DNA from 4 places in the Streptomyces sp. NPDC058274 genome. Region 1 is predicted to be linked to each of the others. Evidence: riboswitches for the same ligand, from Rfam matches in the RefSeq annotation. Region 1 holds a riboswitch; each other region holds the start of a gene.

Region 1 (3,975 bases):
GGGCGGTCACGTCCCGGGGGAGCCGAGCCCCTGAAGGGGCGGTCACGCGAAGGCGAGGGAGAGGAACAGCGCCCCGGTGGCCGACGGGGGCAAGCGCGCCCCACGGCGGGCTCGTTGATCGCGTCCCGTCCGTCACGGCCGGGCACGGCGTGACGGACGGGATACCGGACGTCGTCCGGTTCACGCCGGGCCGTTGAGACGTTCGATCCGTATTCTTCGGATCATGGCCGCTCCGACTGCATATTCACTCATCGCCACTGACCTGGACGGAACGCTGCTGCGCGGCGACGACACTCTCTCCGGCCGGTCGCGGGCCGTGCTGAGGAGAGTCGTTGCGGCGGGGGCGAGGCACCTGGTGGTGACGGGCCGCCCCACGCCGAGGGTGCGCCCGCTGCTCGACGAACTCGGCAGCGAGGGCCTCGCGGTGTGCGGCCAGGGCGCGCAGTTGTACGACGCCGGAGCCGGCCGTCTGCTCTGGTCGGTGACCCTGGACCGGGAGCTGGCCGAGACCGCGCTCGGCAAGATCGAGGCGGAGGTCGGGCAGGTCTACGCGGCCGTGGACCAGGACGGGGTGGACGGGCTCACGCTCATCGAGCCCGGCTATCTGATGCCGCACCCCACGCTGCCCGCGGTGCGGGTGCGACGGCGTGACGACCTCTGGGCCGAGCCGATCAGCAAGGTGCTGCTGCGCCATCCCACCCTGACCGACGACGAGTTGGCGTCGGCGGCCCGGGTGACGGTCGGCTCGCTGGCGACCGTCACCATGTCGGGCCCCGGCACCGTCGAACTCCAGCCATGTGGCGTGACCAAGGCGACGGGTCTCGCCCTGGCCGCGGACCACCTGGGTCTGCCGCCGTCCGAGACGATCGCCTTCGGCGACATGCCGAACGACATCCCCATGTTCGACTGGGCCGCCCACGGCGTCGCCATGGCCAACGCCCATCCCGAACTCAGGGCCGTCGCCGACGAGATCACCCTGTCGAACGCGGAGGACGGCATCGCGGCCGTACTGGAGCGGCTGTTTCCCGCTCCTTAGGCCGCGATCCCGTCGTCGTCCGTAGCCCCGAAGGCTGCTCAGTACGCCCCGAAGACGTTGTCGATCGAGCCGTACTTGTCGGCGGCGTAGTTGCAGGCGGCCGTGATGTTCGCGACGGGGTCGTAGGGGTTCGTCGAGGTGCCGGCCACGTGGTAGGCGGAGAAGGTCGGGTCGATGACCTGGAGGAGCCCCTTGGACGGCGTACCGGCCACGGCGTTGGAGTCCCAGTTGTTGATGGCCAGCGGGTTGCCCGACGACTCACGGATGATGTTGCGGTGGATGCCGTCGTAAGTGCCCGGAATGCCCTTTTGGGCCATGATGTCCAGGGCTTCCTTGATCCAGCCGTCCAGGTTGTTCGCGTACGACTTCGTGGAGGCGGAGGTCGCCGTCGTCTTGGCCGCCGTGGAGGACTTCGCGGCCGCCTTGGCGGTCTTGGTGCCCACGGTCAGCTTGAGGCCCGGGCGGATCGTCGACGGGTCGCTGCCGATGACCGCGCGGTTCGCGTCGTAGAGCTTCTTCCAGTCGGCGCTCGCGGAGTGCTCGCGCGCGATCTTGGACAGGGTGTCGCCGGCGGCCACCTGGTACGTCACGAGCTGGACCTGCGGCACCGAGGCCTTCGCGGCCTGGACGGCCTGCGTGGTGACCTGGGCCGGCTGGGCGGCGTGGGCACTGGCAGCTCCCACGATGGGGAGCGCGAGTGCGGCTCCGCCCGTTCCGGCGGCGACGAACCCGCGGGTGAGGGGGGAGGTTCTGGGACGACGGTGCTTGCCTCGTGCGGCCATGACGAATTTCCTCTCGGGCGCCTGCGAGGTGAGCTGTCGGGTTCGGGCTGGAGGTGCCCGGCCGCATGGCGACATGCGACTTAACCCCGAGCCGTTCCGGTGTGACCGGACCGGCGACTTACCTGGGTCCCCCGCTCCTGCCGTGCGTGGGTGGATGGGTGCTCCGGGCGGCGGCAGGATTCGGCGTTCCGCTCGGATCGACGCGAACGTATGCGAGAGCACATGTCGGGAACAAGGCCGGATTTCCCGTTGCACCCCGCTTGGCCACGTCATGACGTCGGGGGAAATCGCCCGATTAGACCGGAACGTGAAACTCAACTTGCCTTTCGCAAAGGGGAAATTGCTCGACGGAGCGCGGCGCTTGATCCATTGTGACGTGACTCATTTCACGCGACCAAGCGCAAACAAAGGGGCGATGCAGGCAACTCGGGCATTACTCCGCGACGGTCCAGGCGGCCGAGCCCCTCGCCGGAGCCGGCCGGACCTCCCACACGGAGAGATCCGTGTCCGGGTCGTCGTCCGGCAGCCGCCCCGCGTTGGCCCTGAAGTACAGCCCGTAGCCCCAGTACTCCGGGAGCTCATGGCAGATCAGATCGGGATACGGCGCGAACTCCCGGTCCGCGTAAGCCCCGTTGATGCGCGCCACGGCCTCCGCCCGCGAGATCCCGAAGCGGGTGACCATCTCCTGGGCCATCTCGCGGAAATACGCGAGCATCCCCTCGTCCAGGTCCATCAGGAATTCCTCGGTCCGCGCCATGTCCCCCCGCGCCCCGTCCCTCCGCGCTCCGTCACCGCCGTGTCGGTGTCTACCCAGCCGTGCGCGGGATTCTCCTCTCCCACGTCCGGTGGAAGACCACCTCGTCCCCGTCCTTGCAGATCACCTCGTTCGAGGTGATGAAGTCCGTTGCGTCACAGGTGATTTCGGAGCGGGTCTCGACCTTCGCGTCCCATCCCGTCTCCGGGCGGTGGAGACGGACGGTCCACTCCGAACGGGTACGGGCCGACAGGGGATCCGACTCGTCGATCGTGTAGGTCTCCAGGGCTTCCTCGGTGAACTCCAGGCCGTCGGGGTAGACGCGCGTGCCGCCGTAGCGCGGGTCCACCTCGAGGCGCCGTTCGCCCTTCGCCACATCGCGGACGACCAGGCGCTCCGGGCGGGGTTCGTCCAGCGTCGCCGGGACGACGACGCCCAGGGGTGCGGACTCCTCGGGCTCCTCGAAGGTGATGGACGGGTCCGACTCCCTTGCCCGCACCGGCAGTTCGAGCGAGCTTCCTTCCGGGTCCAGGGTGAACCCGGTGTCCGAACCGGGCTGCGGCCAGATCCACGGCCAGTACGCCGACGAGACGGCCAGCCGGATGCGGTGCCCCGCCGGGAAGGCGTGTCCGATGCCGTTCAGCTCGAAGGTCACGTCCTGGGTCTCGCCGGACGGCCACTCCACCGCCCGGTCCCGGCCCTCGCGGGCGGAGAGGTTCAGCACGCCACGCGTGACGAGCGTCGACGCCCCGTCCGGGAACACCTCGCAGACCCGCGCGATCACCTGCCCCCGCGGCACCGCGGAGGTCAGCCGCAGCCGGACCCGCGGCCGCCCCAGCACCCAGGTCTCCGCCGGCACCTCGAACTCGAAGCACGCCGACTTCGCGTCCTCCTCGCGCTGGTCCGGCGGCAGGTCGGCGTCGTTGCCGAACGGGAAGAAACGGCCGGCGTCCAGGCCGGTGTGCTGCGGTGAGCGCACCAGTACGGGCGCGCCCTCCAGCGCGTACGTGACCGGGGTCACCGCGGGGGAGGGCCAGGCGTCGTCGCCCACCCAGCGGCCGGGCAGGGTCGGGTACACCGTGGCCGGAGGGTGCGAGTCGCTGATGTACGAGCGGAGCAGCGGCTCGGCCATCACGCCGACGCGAGAATCCCGGGCCCCGACCCTGGTCCCGCCCACCTCGGCCCCGCCCGCCCCGGTGCCGGCCGCACGAGCCCCGTCCACACCGGTGACCGGCCCGTCCCCCGCCCCGGAACCGCCGTCGGCCCCCGGCTTCAGCCAGTGGTCCCACCAGCGCAGCGTCTCCTGGAGGAAACCGATCGCCGGGCCCGGCGGCAGCCCCCGGTCCGGGTACTGGTGGGACCAGGGGCCGATCAGTCCGCGTACCCGGTCGGACGGCAGGTGC
Region 2 (3,975 bases), on a different contig from region 1:
CGTGCAGAGAAGTACTGGAAGCTACGTACCGAGGCATTGCGGACATGGTGCCTCCTTACGCGCCGTCACGTATCGCGGCGATGTAGTCCAACGAGTCCTTGGGCGAAAGGGCGTGGAACTGAAGGGCGTTGAAGGCCTCGCTGTAGGCCTGGAGGTCTTCTTTCCGTTCGAGGTAGAGGCTACTCGTCATGTGGTCAAGAACAACTACGTCCAGATCAGTTGTGTTCGGAAATGAGAAGATAACGAAAGGCCCGCTGATGCCGATATGGGCTCCGGCGGCGAACGGCAGCACCTGAAGCCGCACGTGAGGAAGGTGCGCCGCCGCCAGCAGCCGCGCCAGCTGCCGTTCCATCACCTCCGGGCCGCCGACCGTCCGGCGCAGCACCGCCTCGTCGAGCACGGCGGTCAGCTCCAGCGGCGGATTCGAACGCAGCACGTCCTGCCGGGCCAGCCGTACTTCGACCAGCGCGTCCAACTTGCGCTCCTCCAGGCCGTCGACGGCGGCCCGGGTCACCGCACGGGCGTACTCACGCGTCTGCAACAGCCCCGGCACCACGGAGGTCTCCAGCGTGCGCATTCCGCTGGCCTGCGACTCCAGACTGATGAAGTCGCGGTACGTGGGCGGCAGTACACCGCGGTAGGCGTGCCACCAGTGATGGCGGCCGTTTCCCTCGGAGCCTGCCAACCCGACGAGTAACTCGCGCAGTTCGGGGTCCACCACGCGGTACGCGTCGAGCAGCAGACAGACGTCGGCCGGCTTCACTCCGCTGATGCCGGTCTCGATACGGCTCACCTTGGACTGGTGCCAGCCGACCAGGCGGGCCGCCTCGCCACTGGTGAGGCCCGCCGCGGCGCGCAGGCCGCGCAGCTCGGCGCCGAGCTTGCGGCGCCGCACCGCTGGACCGTGTTGCATGGCCGTCTCCTTCCGCCCGGCACGCGGCTGTCACGGCGACGGTAGAGGATGAGCAGGGGGCCCGCCCAAATACGGTCGGTCGTCGGAGAGTTCACCGCTTCGAGCGACAGATATATGCATATCTCCGTGGATCGCCACCCGTGACCCCCGCAGTGATGGCAATCTGGCGCGAAGCACCAAGTCCGGGACCGTACTCGAACCATCCGCTCCGTGTCGGACTCCGGTCCCGTGGGAAAGGGACGACGTCGCCATGGCAGATCACCAGGAAGCATCCGTCACTCTGCCGAGCGATCCCGCCTCGGTCTCCGCGGCCCGAAAATACGTCGCCACCGTGCTGGCCGAGTGGGGCCTGCCGGGCGACACGGACATCGCCGACACCGTGCGCCTGATCGTGTCCGAACTCGCCACCAACGCCGTCCAGCACACGTTCGGGCAGTCGCCCACCTTCACGGTGGACCTCTGTCTCGACCGTGACGAGCATCTGCGCATCGGCGTCACCGACAGCCATCCGCGCTTCCCGAAACGCCTGCCCGCGGCCGTCCAGCAGGACAACGGGCGGGGCATGGTCATCATCCGCTGGCTGACCGCCGAGTACGGAGGCAAGCTGACTGTCCGGCCCACCCGGGAGGGCGGCAAGACGGTCGCGATCCAACTGCCGTGGTCGCTCCCCGCAGAGCCGGTGACGGCGGGCCAGCAGGAGCCTTGACGCGGCGGCCGTGCTACGAGGGTCCGCGAGCGTGTGCGTCCCGTACGGGTGCGCTGCGGCGCCACGGGGCCGGAAGCACCTGGATCGCCGGACACCAGGACCGCAACGACACGTCCGTACGCCCGTATGGGTGACGTGACGTCCCTTGCATGACCGGTGAAGGCGCGGCCGGCGCGCTCAGGGGCTGCTGCGCGCTCTGTGGGCGCTGTCCGGCCCGAGCTCAAGGGCGGGGTCGCCGCGAGGCGTCGTCGGCCCTCCGGGGGGTGACGGCACGGGCCGTCACCCCCCGGAGGCGGATCAGCCGACCCGGCCGTACCAGACGCTCTTCGTCCAGATCTTCTGGAGCTTCACGACCTCTCCGGTCTTCGGGGAGTGCCAGATCCGTCCCTTCCCGGCGTAGATGCCGACGTGGTAGACGTTCCGGCCCGAGTGGAAGAACACGAGGTCTCCGGCCTTGCGGTGCGAGGCCGAGACGTGGTGGCTCTTGTTGTACTGCGCCGCGGCCGTACGAGGCAGCTTCTTGCCCGCCTTCTTGTACGAGTAGAGCGTGAGCCCGGAGCAGTCGAAGCGACGCGGTCCCGTGGCTCCGTACTTGTACGGGGAGCCCTTCTTGGAGGCCGCGATCTGGAGTGCCTTCGTCGCAGGTGTGGCCGCTGCGGCGTCGGATGCGACGCCCGGAACCACGAGGCTGCCGCCCACGGCGGCGATGGTGAGAGCCGAGGCCGTACCGGCCCTGGTCCACAGCGACGGGACACGATTGAGCGCAGTCATGCGCAACCCTTCGTCAGCCGCCTGTGAAGGATGACCTGTCGGATTCGGGCTGGCGAAGTTGCCCGGCCGCTGCTGCGGCTTCACCCCAAGGGCTGCTCGGAACGACTGTTCCGGCGACCCGTCGTGCTTGGGTCCTCCACTCCTGCCGATCCACTCCTGTCGACCGGTCATCCGGGCGGCGGCAGGACTCGGCGTCCGCCCGGATCGCCCCGCCGCTTTGGCGGGGTCTTGTCGTCGGAAGGGATCTTCACCCATGGATGTCTGAAAAACCGAACGGAACCGGGGATTTGTGGGGTTACTCACCACTCACCCGTTCGGGTGGACACCCCCTGTTTCGAACGGGGGTTGGGGGTGCCGACCAGCCCCGCACCTGCGGCGGAATGCCTCATTCCGCCCGGACTGTACGCGCGTTGCGCAAGTCGTGAGGGCCCTCGAAGGGGGGCCTGTCTACGCCATTGGGGGGTACACCGTTTGGTGCGTTTGTGTCCTGGTCCGGACACCTCGCCGGGCGCTCGCACTTGGCCGGCGAGGGTGTGGGCGCGTCAGATCTGCGCGTCGGGCGGCACGGTGACGCGAGCCGCCCGGCGCTCGCCGTCCAGAACGCGCAGTGCGCGCGCCAGCGTCGGCGCGTGCACCTCGCTCTCGCCGCGCTGGTGCATCAGCGTGAGCGCGTCGCGCAGCGCCGTCGCCTTGCTCACCAGCGCCTGGGCGGCCCGCAGTCCGCGATAGGTGTCCCCGGGGCGGGCGGGGTTGATCCGGCCGAGCAGGTCGACCACGTCGAGGTAACGGTCGATCAACTCGGCCTCGGCGCGCGTCAGTGCGGGCAGCGGGGGCAATTCGGGTGGGAGCATCGGCAGTTCACCTCTCGCCGGGCGCGGTGCGCGAGACCTTGCGGCTCGCGATGATGCGGTCCACCAGTCCGTACGCCACCGCCGCCGGCGCGTCCAGAATCCTGTCCCGCTCGATGTCCGCGGCGACCCGCTCGGGGCTCTGCCCCGTGTGCCGCGCGAGCATCTCCTCCAGCATTGTGCGGGTGCGCACCAACTCCTCGGCCTGGATGGCCAGATCACTCGCCTGACCGTGGATCGGTTCGGGGATCGAGGGCTGGTGGAGGAGGACGCGCGCACCCGGCAGTGCGGAGCGTTTGCCCGGTGTGCCCCCGGCCAGCACCACGGCCGCGGCCGACGCCGCCTGGCCGAGGCAGACCGTCTCGACGTCGCAGGTGACGAACTGCATCGTGTCGTAGATCGCCGTCATCGCACTGAACGAGCCGCCGGGGGAGTTGATGTACAGCGAGATGTCCCGGTCCGGGGCCAGATATTCGAGGTGCATGAACTGGGCCATCACGTCGTTCGCCGACGTGTCGTCGATCGGTGTCCCGAGGAACACGATCCGCTCGTCGAGCAGCTTCGAGTACGGATCCAGCGTCCGGTGTCCCACCGCGGTGCGTTCGGTGAACTCGGGCAGGACATAGCGGGCGGACGGGCTGTCCATGGCGCACGCCTCCTTGATCGACTGATCGACGTCTGTAAAAAATGTACAGGACGTACGCTCGTCGTCCGTGGGGTCCTCGCTGACAGCGAAA
Region 3 (3,975 bases), on a different contig from region 1:
GATCATGGCCCGGGCCTTCTCCGAGGGCACCGACAAGCACTCCGCCGAGGAGTTCGCCGCCGAGCTGGAGCGCTGCGGCGCCACCCTCGACTCGCACGCCGACCACCCCGGGGTGCGCCTCTCCCTCGAAGTCCCCGTGTCGCGCCTGCCGAAGGCCCTCGGGCTGCTCGCCGACGCCCTGAGGGCACCGGCGTTCGACGACAGCGAGATCGAGCGCCTGGTCCGCAACCGGCTGGACGAGATCCCGCACGAGACCGCCAACCCGGCCCGCCGCGCCGCCAAGGAACTCTCCAAGGAGCTGTTCCCGGTCACCTCCCGCATGTCGCGCCCGCGCCAGGGCACCGAGGAGACCGTGCAGGCCATCGACTCGGCGGCCGTACGCGCCTTCTACGAGAAGCACGTTCGCCCTGCCACGGCCACCGCCGTGGTCGTCGGCGACCTCACGGGGGTCGATCTCGACGCGCTGCTCGCCGACACACTCGGCGCCTGGACCGGCTCGACCGCCGAACCGCGCCCGGTGCCGCCGGTGACCGCCGACGACCGGGGCCGCGTGATCATCGTCGACCGGCCCGGTGCCGTCCAGACGCAGCTGCTCATCGGCCGCGTCGGAGCCGACCGGCACGACCGCGTGTGGCCCGCCCAGGTGCTCGGCACGTACTGCCTCGGCGGCACCCTCACCTCGCGCCTGGACCGCGTCCTGCGCGAGGAGAAGGGATACACCTACGGCGTGCGGGCGTTCGGCCAGGTGCTGCGGTCCGCTCCCGACGGCACGGGCGCCGCGATGCTCGCCATCAGCGGCTCCGTGGACACGCCCAACACCGGCCCGGCGCTGGACGACCTCTGGAAGGTGCTGCGCACCCTCGCGGCGGAGGGCCTGACGGACGCCGAGCGCGATGTCGCCGTGCAGAACCTGGTGGGTGTCGCGCCCCTCAAGTTCGAGACGGCCGCGGCCGTGGCGAGCACGCTCGCGGACCAGGTCGAGCAGCACCTGCCGGACGACTACCAGTCGACGCTGTACCAGCAGCTCGCCGCCACGGGCACGGTGGAGGCCACCGCTGCCGCCGTGAGTGCCTTCCCGGTGGACCGGCTGGTGACCGTTCTCGTCGGTGACGCGGCACAGATCGCGGAGCCCGTCCGCGCCCTCGGGATCGGTGAAGTGAGCGTCGTGACCGCGGAGTAGAGCGACAACTCCCGGTGGGGCCCAGGTGACTGAAGAGTCGCCTGGGCCCCTCTTTGTCCGCACTTCGGATCCGACGTACCCGGACGCGCCCTCAATATGTCCGTATTGATGGGGTGATCATGCGTCTGCCCTGTGGCGTGCACTACAAAAGCCGTGTTCCGTTTGTCGATTGAAAGATGTCCCGTTTAGCGTCAGTCCGGCTGTTCGTCAGGCAGTGCGCCGCGCCCGCGGCACCGGACAGTCATCGCCGAGTCCCCGTACGGCGCGAGCCAGGGGAGCCGGGGACCCATCGAAGTCCCTGGGGTGAATCGGGCGCCCTTCCTGGAAGGGTCCCGTAGGAGACCTTCCTGCTCCGAACCCGTCAGCTAACCCGGTAGGCGAGAAGGAAGGAAAGGACCAGCCCCTTCATGGCGTTCACCCGTGCCACCGGGAAGCACCGTCGTCCGAGCCGGCTCACCCGCACGACCAAGAATGCCGCTGGCGTCGCTGTGCTCACCACCACCGGTGTCATCGGAACCCTGGCCGCTCCGGCACTCGCCGCGGACACTTCCGTAGAACAGACCGGGCTGACCCAGGCCATCACCATCGGCGACTCGGTCGCCGACCAGATCGACGCGCAGGCCGCCGCCCAGCAGCAGGCCGCCGACCAGGCCGCCGCCCTGAAGAAGGCCGAGGAGGCCGCCCGCAAGCGCGCCGCGGAGAAGGCCGAGAAGGAGCGAGAGGCCAAGGCCCGTGCCGCCCGTGCCGCCGAGCGCAAGCGCCTCAACACCTTCGTCTCGCCCATCACCGGCTCGTACGTCTCCACGGGCTACAAGACCGGCGGCAGCCTCTGGTCCTCCGGCAGCCACACCGGTGTGGACTTCCACGCCGCATCCGGCACCGCCGTCCACGCCGTGGGCTCCGGCACCGTCGTGACGGCCGGCTGGGGCGGCGCGTACGGCAACCAGATCGTCATCAAGATGCATGACGGTACGTACACCATGTACGGCCACCTGTCGTCCATCGGTGTCTCCGTGGGGCAGACGGTCACCCCGGGCCAGCAGATAGCCCTCTCCGGCTCGACCGGCAACACCACCGGGCCCCACCTCCACTTCGAGGCCCGCACGACGGCCGAGTACGGCTCGGACATGGACCCCGTCGCCTACCTCCGCTCGCACGGCGTGAACGTCTGACACAGGCCCGCGGGGCGCACGCACGCGTGCGCCCGGTCAACCGCGTATGGACTTCGAAGGCCCCGGCTCATAGAGCCGGGGCCTTCGCCGTTTCGAACGGTCCTCTGTCCAAAAAATATCCATGGATTCCGGTCCGCCATCGGAAATTCCGTCTCTCTGCAATAGAGTCACTGAACATGCGCCAATCGACGGCGTTTCGCGAGGATTAAGGCGGAGGTCCGCTCATGCGCATTCCGGCGCACTCGGTATGCACGGCGATCCGTGACGACATCGTCGCGGGTGTCTACGAGCGGGGCGGCCGACTCACCGAAGAACTGCTCGCGCGGCGCTACGGCGTCTCCCGCGTCCCCGTGCGCGAGGCGCTGCGCACCCTGGAGGCCGAGGGCTTCGTCGTCACCCGGCGGCACGCGGGCGCGTGCGTCGCGGAGCCGACCGAGCAGGAGGCCGCGGACCTGCTGGAGATGCGGATGCTCCTCGAGCCGCTGGGCGCCGCCCGGGCCGCGCAGCGCCGCACGGAAGCGCACCTCAAGGTGTTGCGGGGCCTGGTCAGACTGGGCCAGGAGCGGGCCAGGAGGGGCCACAGCGATGATCTGCGCTCCCTGGGGGGCTGGTTCCACGAAACGCTCGCGCAGGCGTCCGGCAGCCCCGCGCTGACGTCCACCCTCGCCCAGCTGCGGCACAAGATCGCCTGGATGTACGCGGTGGAGGCGCCCGCCAACCCGGCGGAGTCCTGGGCGGAGCACGGCGGGATCGTGGACGCCGTCGCGCGGGGCGACAGCGAGCGGGCACGGGCGATCACCGCGCTGCACACCGAGCGGGCGAGCGCGGCGCACCGGCTTCGTTTCCCCGGGCGCGGGGAGGCCGGCGACCGCCCGGACCGTGTGAGGACTTCGCAACATCCCGTAAACATGACGGGCCTGCGGCATTAACAAAAAGGCCGTATACAAATAGGGGTAATTCGCGGGGGATTATTTTTGCTGCCCGCAGAATGAAAAGGCCGAAGGGCTCGACCGGAATACCGGACGGGCCCTTCGATGGCGTTCGGGACAATCTCTTATGGGGCGTCGGTGGGCGCCACCATTTTGCGAGGAGCCCCGACTGCGCGCGGCCGTTTCCACCGGGGCCGGCCCGGCCCCGGTGCGAAGCCGGGCGTGCTCAGACGGTCTCGGGAAGCTCGTCGAGCCCCTCGGAGACCAGCTTGGCCAGACGGTCGAGCGCGGCGTCCGCACCCTCCGCGTCGGAGGCCAGGACGATCTCCTCGCCGCCCTGGGCGCCCAGGCCGAGGACCGCGAGCATCGACGCGGCGTTGACGGGGTTGCCGTCCGCCTTGGCGATCGTCACGGGGACGCCGGAGGCCGTGGCCGCCCGGACGAAGATGGAGGCGGGGCGGGCGTGGAGGCCCTCGGCCCAGCCGACGTTGACGCGGCGCTCAGCCATGCGATGCTGCCCTTCAGGTTTTTCAGGGTTGTCTAGACCAGTGTCCCATACCGTGAAGCGTGCCCGGAGCGGGCCTTGGACCCGGCACCGGGCGGACCTTCGACTCCCCGGGATACCCCCAGGATGTCTGTGCCGCACACCCCGCCGGTGCCCCCGGGGGGTGTGCGGCACCCCCAAGCCTGCCCC
Region 4 (3,975 bases), on a different contig from region 1:
TCGCGGAGCGAAACCGCGGGAAGGCGCTACGGCCGGCGTACACCGCGGCGTCGTCGAGGATCTCCTCGATGCGCAGCAGCTGGTTGTACTTGGCGACGCGGTCCGAGCGGGCCGGGGCGCCGGTCTTGATCTGGCCGCAGTTCACGGCGACCGCGAGGTCGGCGATGGTGACGTCCTCGGTCTCGCCGGAGCGGTGGGACATCATGCACTTGAAGCCGTTGCGCTGGGCCAGCTCGACGGCGTCCAGCGTCTCGGTCAGCGAACCGATCTGGTTGACCTTGACGAGCAGGGCGTTGGCGGAGCCCTCCTCGATGCCGCGGGCCAGGCGCTCCGGGTTGGTGACGAAGAGGTCGTCGCCGACGATCTGGACCTTGTCGCCCAGCTTGTCGGTGATGACCTTCCAGCCCGCCCAGTCGTCCTCGTACAGCGGGTCCTCGATGGAGACGAGCGGGTACGCGGAGACGAGCTCCTCGTAGTACTCGGTCATCTCGGCGGCCGAGCGGGACTTGCCCTCGAACTCGTACTTGCCGTCCTTGTAGAACTCGGACGCGGCGACGTCGAGCGCGAGCGCGATCTGCTCACCGGGGATGTAGCCGGCCTGCTTGATGGCCTCGACGATGAGGTCGAGGGCGGCGCGGTTGGACTCCAGGTTCGGGGCGAAGCCGCCCTCGTCGCCGAGGCCGGTGGACAGGCCCTTGGTCTTCAGCACCTTCTTGAGGGTGTGGTAGACCTCGGCGCCCCAGCGCAGCGCCTCGGAGAAGGACTCCGCGCCGATCGGGGCGATCATGAACTCCTGGATGTCCACGTTCGAGTCGGCGTGCGAGCCGCCGTTCAGGATGTTCATCATCGGGACGGGCAGCAGGTGCGCGTTCGGACCGCCCAGGTAGCGGAAGAGCGGCAGGTCGCTGGCCTCGGAGGCGGCGTGCGCGACGGCGAGGGAGACGCCGAGGATGGCGTTGGCGCCGAGCGAGCCCTTGTTGTCGGTGGCGTCCAGGTCGAACATCGCCTGGTCGATCAGCCGCTGCTCGGTGGCGTCGTAACCGACGAGCTCCGGGCCGATCTGCTCGATGACGGCGAGGACGGCCTTCTCGACACCCTTGCCGCCGTAGCGGTTGGGGTCACCGTCACGCAGCTCGATGGCCTCGAAGGCTCCGGTGGAGGCGCCGGACGGGACGGCGGCACGACCCGTGCTGCCGTCGTCGAGGCCGACCTCGACCTCGACGGTGGGGTTGCCTCGCGAGTCGAGGATTTCCCGGGCTACGACGACGTCGATGGACGGCACGAGCATCTCCTTCTTGGATGTGACGCGGGTACGCGGGGCCGCTCGGCCCCCCAAGCACGGAGCCGCGGTCGGCTCCGCGACATGAGCCTAACCGGCTCGGGGCGATCGGCCAGCCGGTCGACCAACCCATGGACGGAACCGAGAGTAAATTGTTTCCGAACGGAACAAAAACCTGCCCCCTACAAGAATGCGACCCCCGGACACGAAAAAGCCCCGCCCCGGTGCGTACGGGGGAGAACGCACCGGGGCGGGGCAGCCCGTGGGGGACGGGGGGCCCTCACGTGACCTCCACGATGGAGGTCACGGATGTGAGGGCGCTGTGGTTCAGCTGCGAGCTTCCCCAGCCTCGCGACCGGTCCGCCGGCCGGCCGGGGGGCTGTTTCGGCTCAGGGGTGTCAGCTCAGGTGGAGCTGCTGGCCCGGGAAGATGAAGTCGGCGTCGTCGACGATGTCCTTGTTCAGCTTGAACACCTTCTGCCAGCCGCCCTTGACGTTCTTCTTCTCGGCGATCGAGCTGAGGGTGTCACCCTTGACGACCTTGTACTCGCCGTCGCCCTTCTTGACCTTCTTGCCGGTCGGGGTCTCGACGGTCTTCTTGGCCGCGGGACGCTCCTGCGAGCGGGAGGCGCGCTGCTCCTGCGACTGGGTGCTCTGCTGCTGCGAGGGGGTCGTGCTCTGCGAGCTGCCCGAGTTCGACGGGGAGGCGCCGGACAGGCCGGTGCCGCAGGTCGGCCAGGCACCCTTGCCCTGCGCGGCGAGGACCTTCTCGCCGACGGCGATCTGCTGGGACTTGGAGGCCTGGTCGGCGGTGGAGGCGTACGAGGTACCGCCGTACGCGGCCCAGGTGGAGGACGAGAACTGCAGACCGCCGTAGTAGCCGTTGCCGGTGTTGATGGACCAGTTGCCGCCGGACTCGCACTGGGCGACGGTGTCCCACTCGGAGGTGGAGGCGGCGGAGGCGTTGCCGGCCGCCATCAGGGGGGCGGCGATGGCGACGCCGGTGACGCCGGCGAGCGTGGCGACACGGGTGGCCTTGGACGGGCGACGGTGCTTGCCCTTGCTGGAAAGCAGCATGAAGTGATCCCCTCACCGACGCCTGCGAGGTGAGCTGTCGGGTTCGGGCCGAGTGAGTTGCCCGGCCGCGCACTCTTCAGTGCGCGGCTTAACCCCAAGCCGTCCCGGTCAACTGTCCGGTGCGGCACTTACCTTGGGTCCCCCGCTCCTGCCTACGGCGCTTGAAGCGACGACTGTTCCCGTACGGCCGCTGGCAGGATTCGGCGTTGCGACCATCGGGGCCCGCTGTGGCGAGCGGTCACGACCGTAGACACGCGACCGACGGAATTTCAAAGACGATCAGGGCTTCTGAGACCCTTGTCTCATCTCGCCAAACCGGACATTACACGTCGAATCATGACGTGAACTGCCGCTGATTTGTACCCGATTCGCCAGCTGACAGCTACTTAGTCACTACCGAGCTCAAGGCTCTGACCGGGCAGGATGAGGTCGGGGTCGGCGCCGACCGACTTCTTGTTGTCGGCGTAGAGCTCGGACCATCCGCCCTGGAGGTCAAGGGAGTCGGCGATGGTCCAGAGACTGTCGCCGGGGCGGACGGTGTAGGAGCCGTCGGCGGCGTCACGGGCCGCACCGGAGTCGCGTGAGGCATGCCGCCCGGCCGCCCCCACGTCGCGCCCGTCGGACGAGCCGTTCGCATCGCTGCCGTCGGCGCTGTCACCGCGGTGGCGCCCCGAGCCGGCCGCGCCGGTCCCGGTCGCGTCGGTCGCCTCCGAAGAGTCGCCACTCTGCCCGGACTTGTCTGAGTCGTCACCCTTTGCCGTACCGGCGTCCGTGCTCGCCTCATCCGAGCTGCCGCTCGAACCCGAGGAGGCGTCGGACTTCGTCGAGTTTTCAGCCGAATCCGAAGAAGCGCCAGAAGAGGACGAATCGGGCGAGGGGGACTCGGACGGAGAGGAACTGGAGGAATCGGCCGGCGAGGAGTCGAGCGAACCCGACGTGCCGGACGAGTCCGTCGACCCGGACCCGTCGGACGACGAGGAGTCGCCCGCCACCCCCGTGTCGACCTCGACCGAGCCGGAGTCCTTGCTGAGCCCGGAGAGCGGCCCACAGGTGGGCCAGACGGCCAGACCCTCGCCGTCGAGGACCTTCTCGGCGACGGCGATCTGCTGGGAGCGGCTGGCCTGGTCGGCGCTCGGCGCGTACGCGAGACCGCCGTACTTCTCCCAGTTCTCCTGGGTCAGCTGCAACCCGCCGTAGTACCCGTTGCCGTCGTCCGCGCTCCACGTACCGCCGCTCTCGCATTCCGCGACCCGGTCCCACGTGGTGCCGTCGGCCGCGCTCGCGCCGGTGGCGCCGAGCAAGGGGATCGCGATGGCCGACCCGGTCACTCCTGCCGCGACGAGGAGGGCCGGAGCCTGACGGGGGCGACGGTGACGACCGTTCCCGGAGAGCATGCGGTTGCCTTTCGGTGACAGCAGTGAGGGGCGCGACGAAAGATCCATCGCGCTGATGCGTGAACGTAGCCGCACTCGAACGCTTGTCACAAGTCGATGCAGCGTAGATCACGTGAAGATCACATCTTTGACGGTGTGTCAGCTTTCGATCGGTCCGTGTGTCTGTCACCTGCGTGTGAGCCGGCTGTTGGCGGGGGTGCGGATCGGGGGGTGCGCTGCCGTCGGG

The links. A riboswitch is a leader RNA that binds a small molecule or an ion and turns the genes downstream of it on or off. The one in region 1 is predicted to bind cyclic di-AMP.
Region 2: it holds a riboswitch for cyclic di-AMP, as region 1 does, so the genes downstream of both, ACFVYF_RS12665 (C40 family peptidase) here and ACFVYF_RS31755 (transglycosylase SLT domain-containing protein) in region 1, are expected to answer to the same signal.
Region 3: it holds a riboswitch for cyclic di-AMP, as region 1 does, so the genes downstream of both, ACFVYF_RS32320 (M23 family metallopeptidase) here and ACFVYF_RS31755 (transglycosylase SLT domain-containing protein) in region 1, are expected to answer to the same signal.
Region 4: it holds a riboswitch for cyclic di-AMP, as region 1 does, so the genes downstream of both, ACFVYF_RS11615 (transglycosylase family protein) here and ACFVYF_RS31755 (transglycosylase SLT domain-containing protein) in region 1, are expected to answer to the same signal.

Annotation. Positions count from the first base shown of each region.
Region 1 is NZ_JBHVXW010000021.1:149,496-153,470, forward strand. It holds gene ACFVYF_RS31750 (HAD family hydrolase) at 224-1,036, shown strand; gene ACFVYF_RS31755 (transglycosylase SLT domain-containing protein) at 1,075-1,818, opposite strand; cyclic di-AMP (ydaO/yuaA leader) riboswitch at 1,822-1,981, opposite strand; gene ACFVYF_RS31760 (hypothetical protein) at 2,252-2,575, opposite strand; gene ACFVYF_RS31765 (CocE/NonD family hydrolase) at 2,625-3,975, opposite strand, start outside.
Region 2 is NZ_JBHVXW010000005.1:121,843-125,817, forward strand. It holds gene ACFVYF_RS12650 (DUF397 domain-containing protein) at 1-46, opposite strand, end outside; gene ACFVYF_RS12655 (helix-turn-helix domain-containing protein) at 56-913, opposite strand; gene ACFVYF_RS12660 (ATP-binding protein) at 1,164-1,619, shown strand; gene ACFVYF_RS12665 (C40 family peptidase) at 1,917-2,390, opposite strand; cyclic di-AMP (ydaO/yuaA leader) riboswitch at 2,394-2,594, opposite strand; gene ACFVYF_RS12670 (hypothetical protein) at 2,933-3,241, opposite strand; gene ACFVYF_RS12675 (ATP-dependent Clp protease proteolytic subunit) at 3,249-3,884, opposite strand.
Region 3 is NZ_JBHVXW010000022.1:127,639-131,613, forward strand. It holds gene ACFVYF_RS32315 (M16 family metallopeptidase) at 1-1,180, shown strand, start outside; cyclic di-AMP (ydaO/yuaA leader) riboswitch at 1,416-1,575, shown strand; gene ACFVYF_RS32320 (M23 family metallopeptidase) at 1,588-2,352, shown strand; gene ACFVYF_RS32325 (GntR family transcriptional regulator) at 2,577-3,281, shown strand; gene ACFVYF_RS32330 (HPr family phosphocarrier protein) at 3,508-3,789, opposite strand.
Region 4 is NZ_JBHVXW010000004.1:394,489-398,463, reverse strand. It holds gene eno (phosphopyruvate hydratase) at 1-1,288, opposite strand, end outside; gene ACFVYF_RS11615 (transglycosylase family protein) at 1,678-2,355, opposite strand; cyclic di-AMP (ydaO/yuaA leader) riboswitch at 2,360-2,525, opposite strand; gene ACFVYF_RS11610 (transglycosylase family protein) at 2,742-3,749, opposite strand.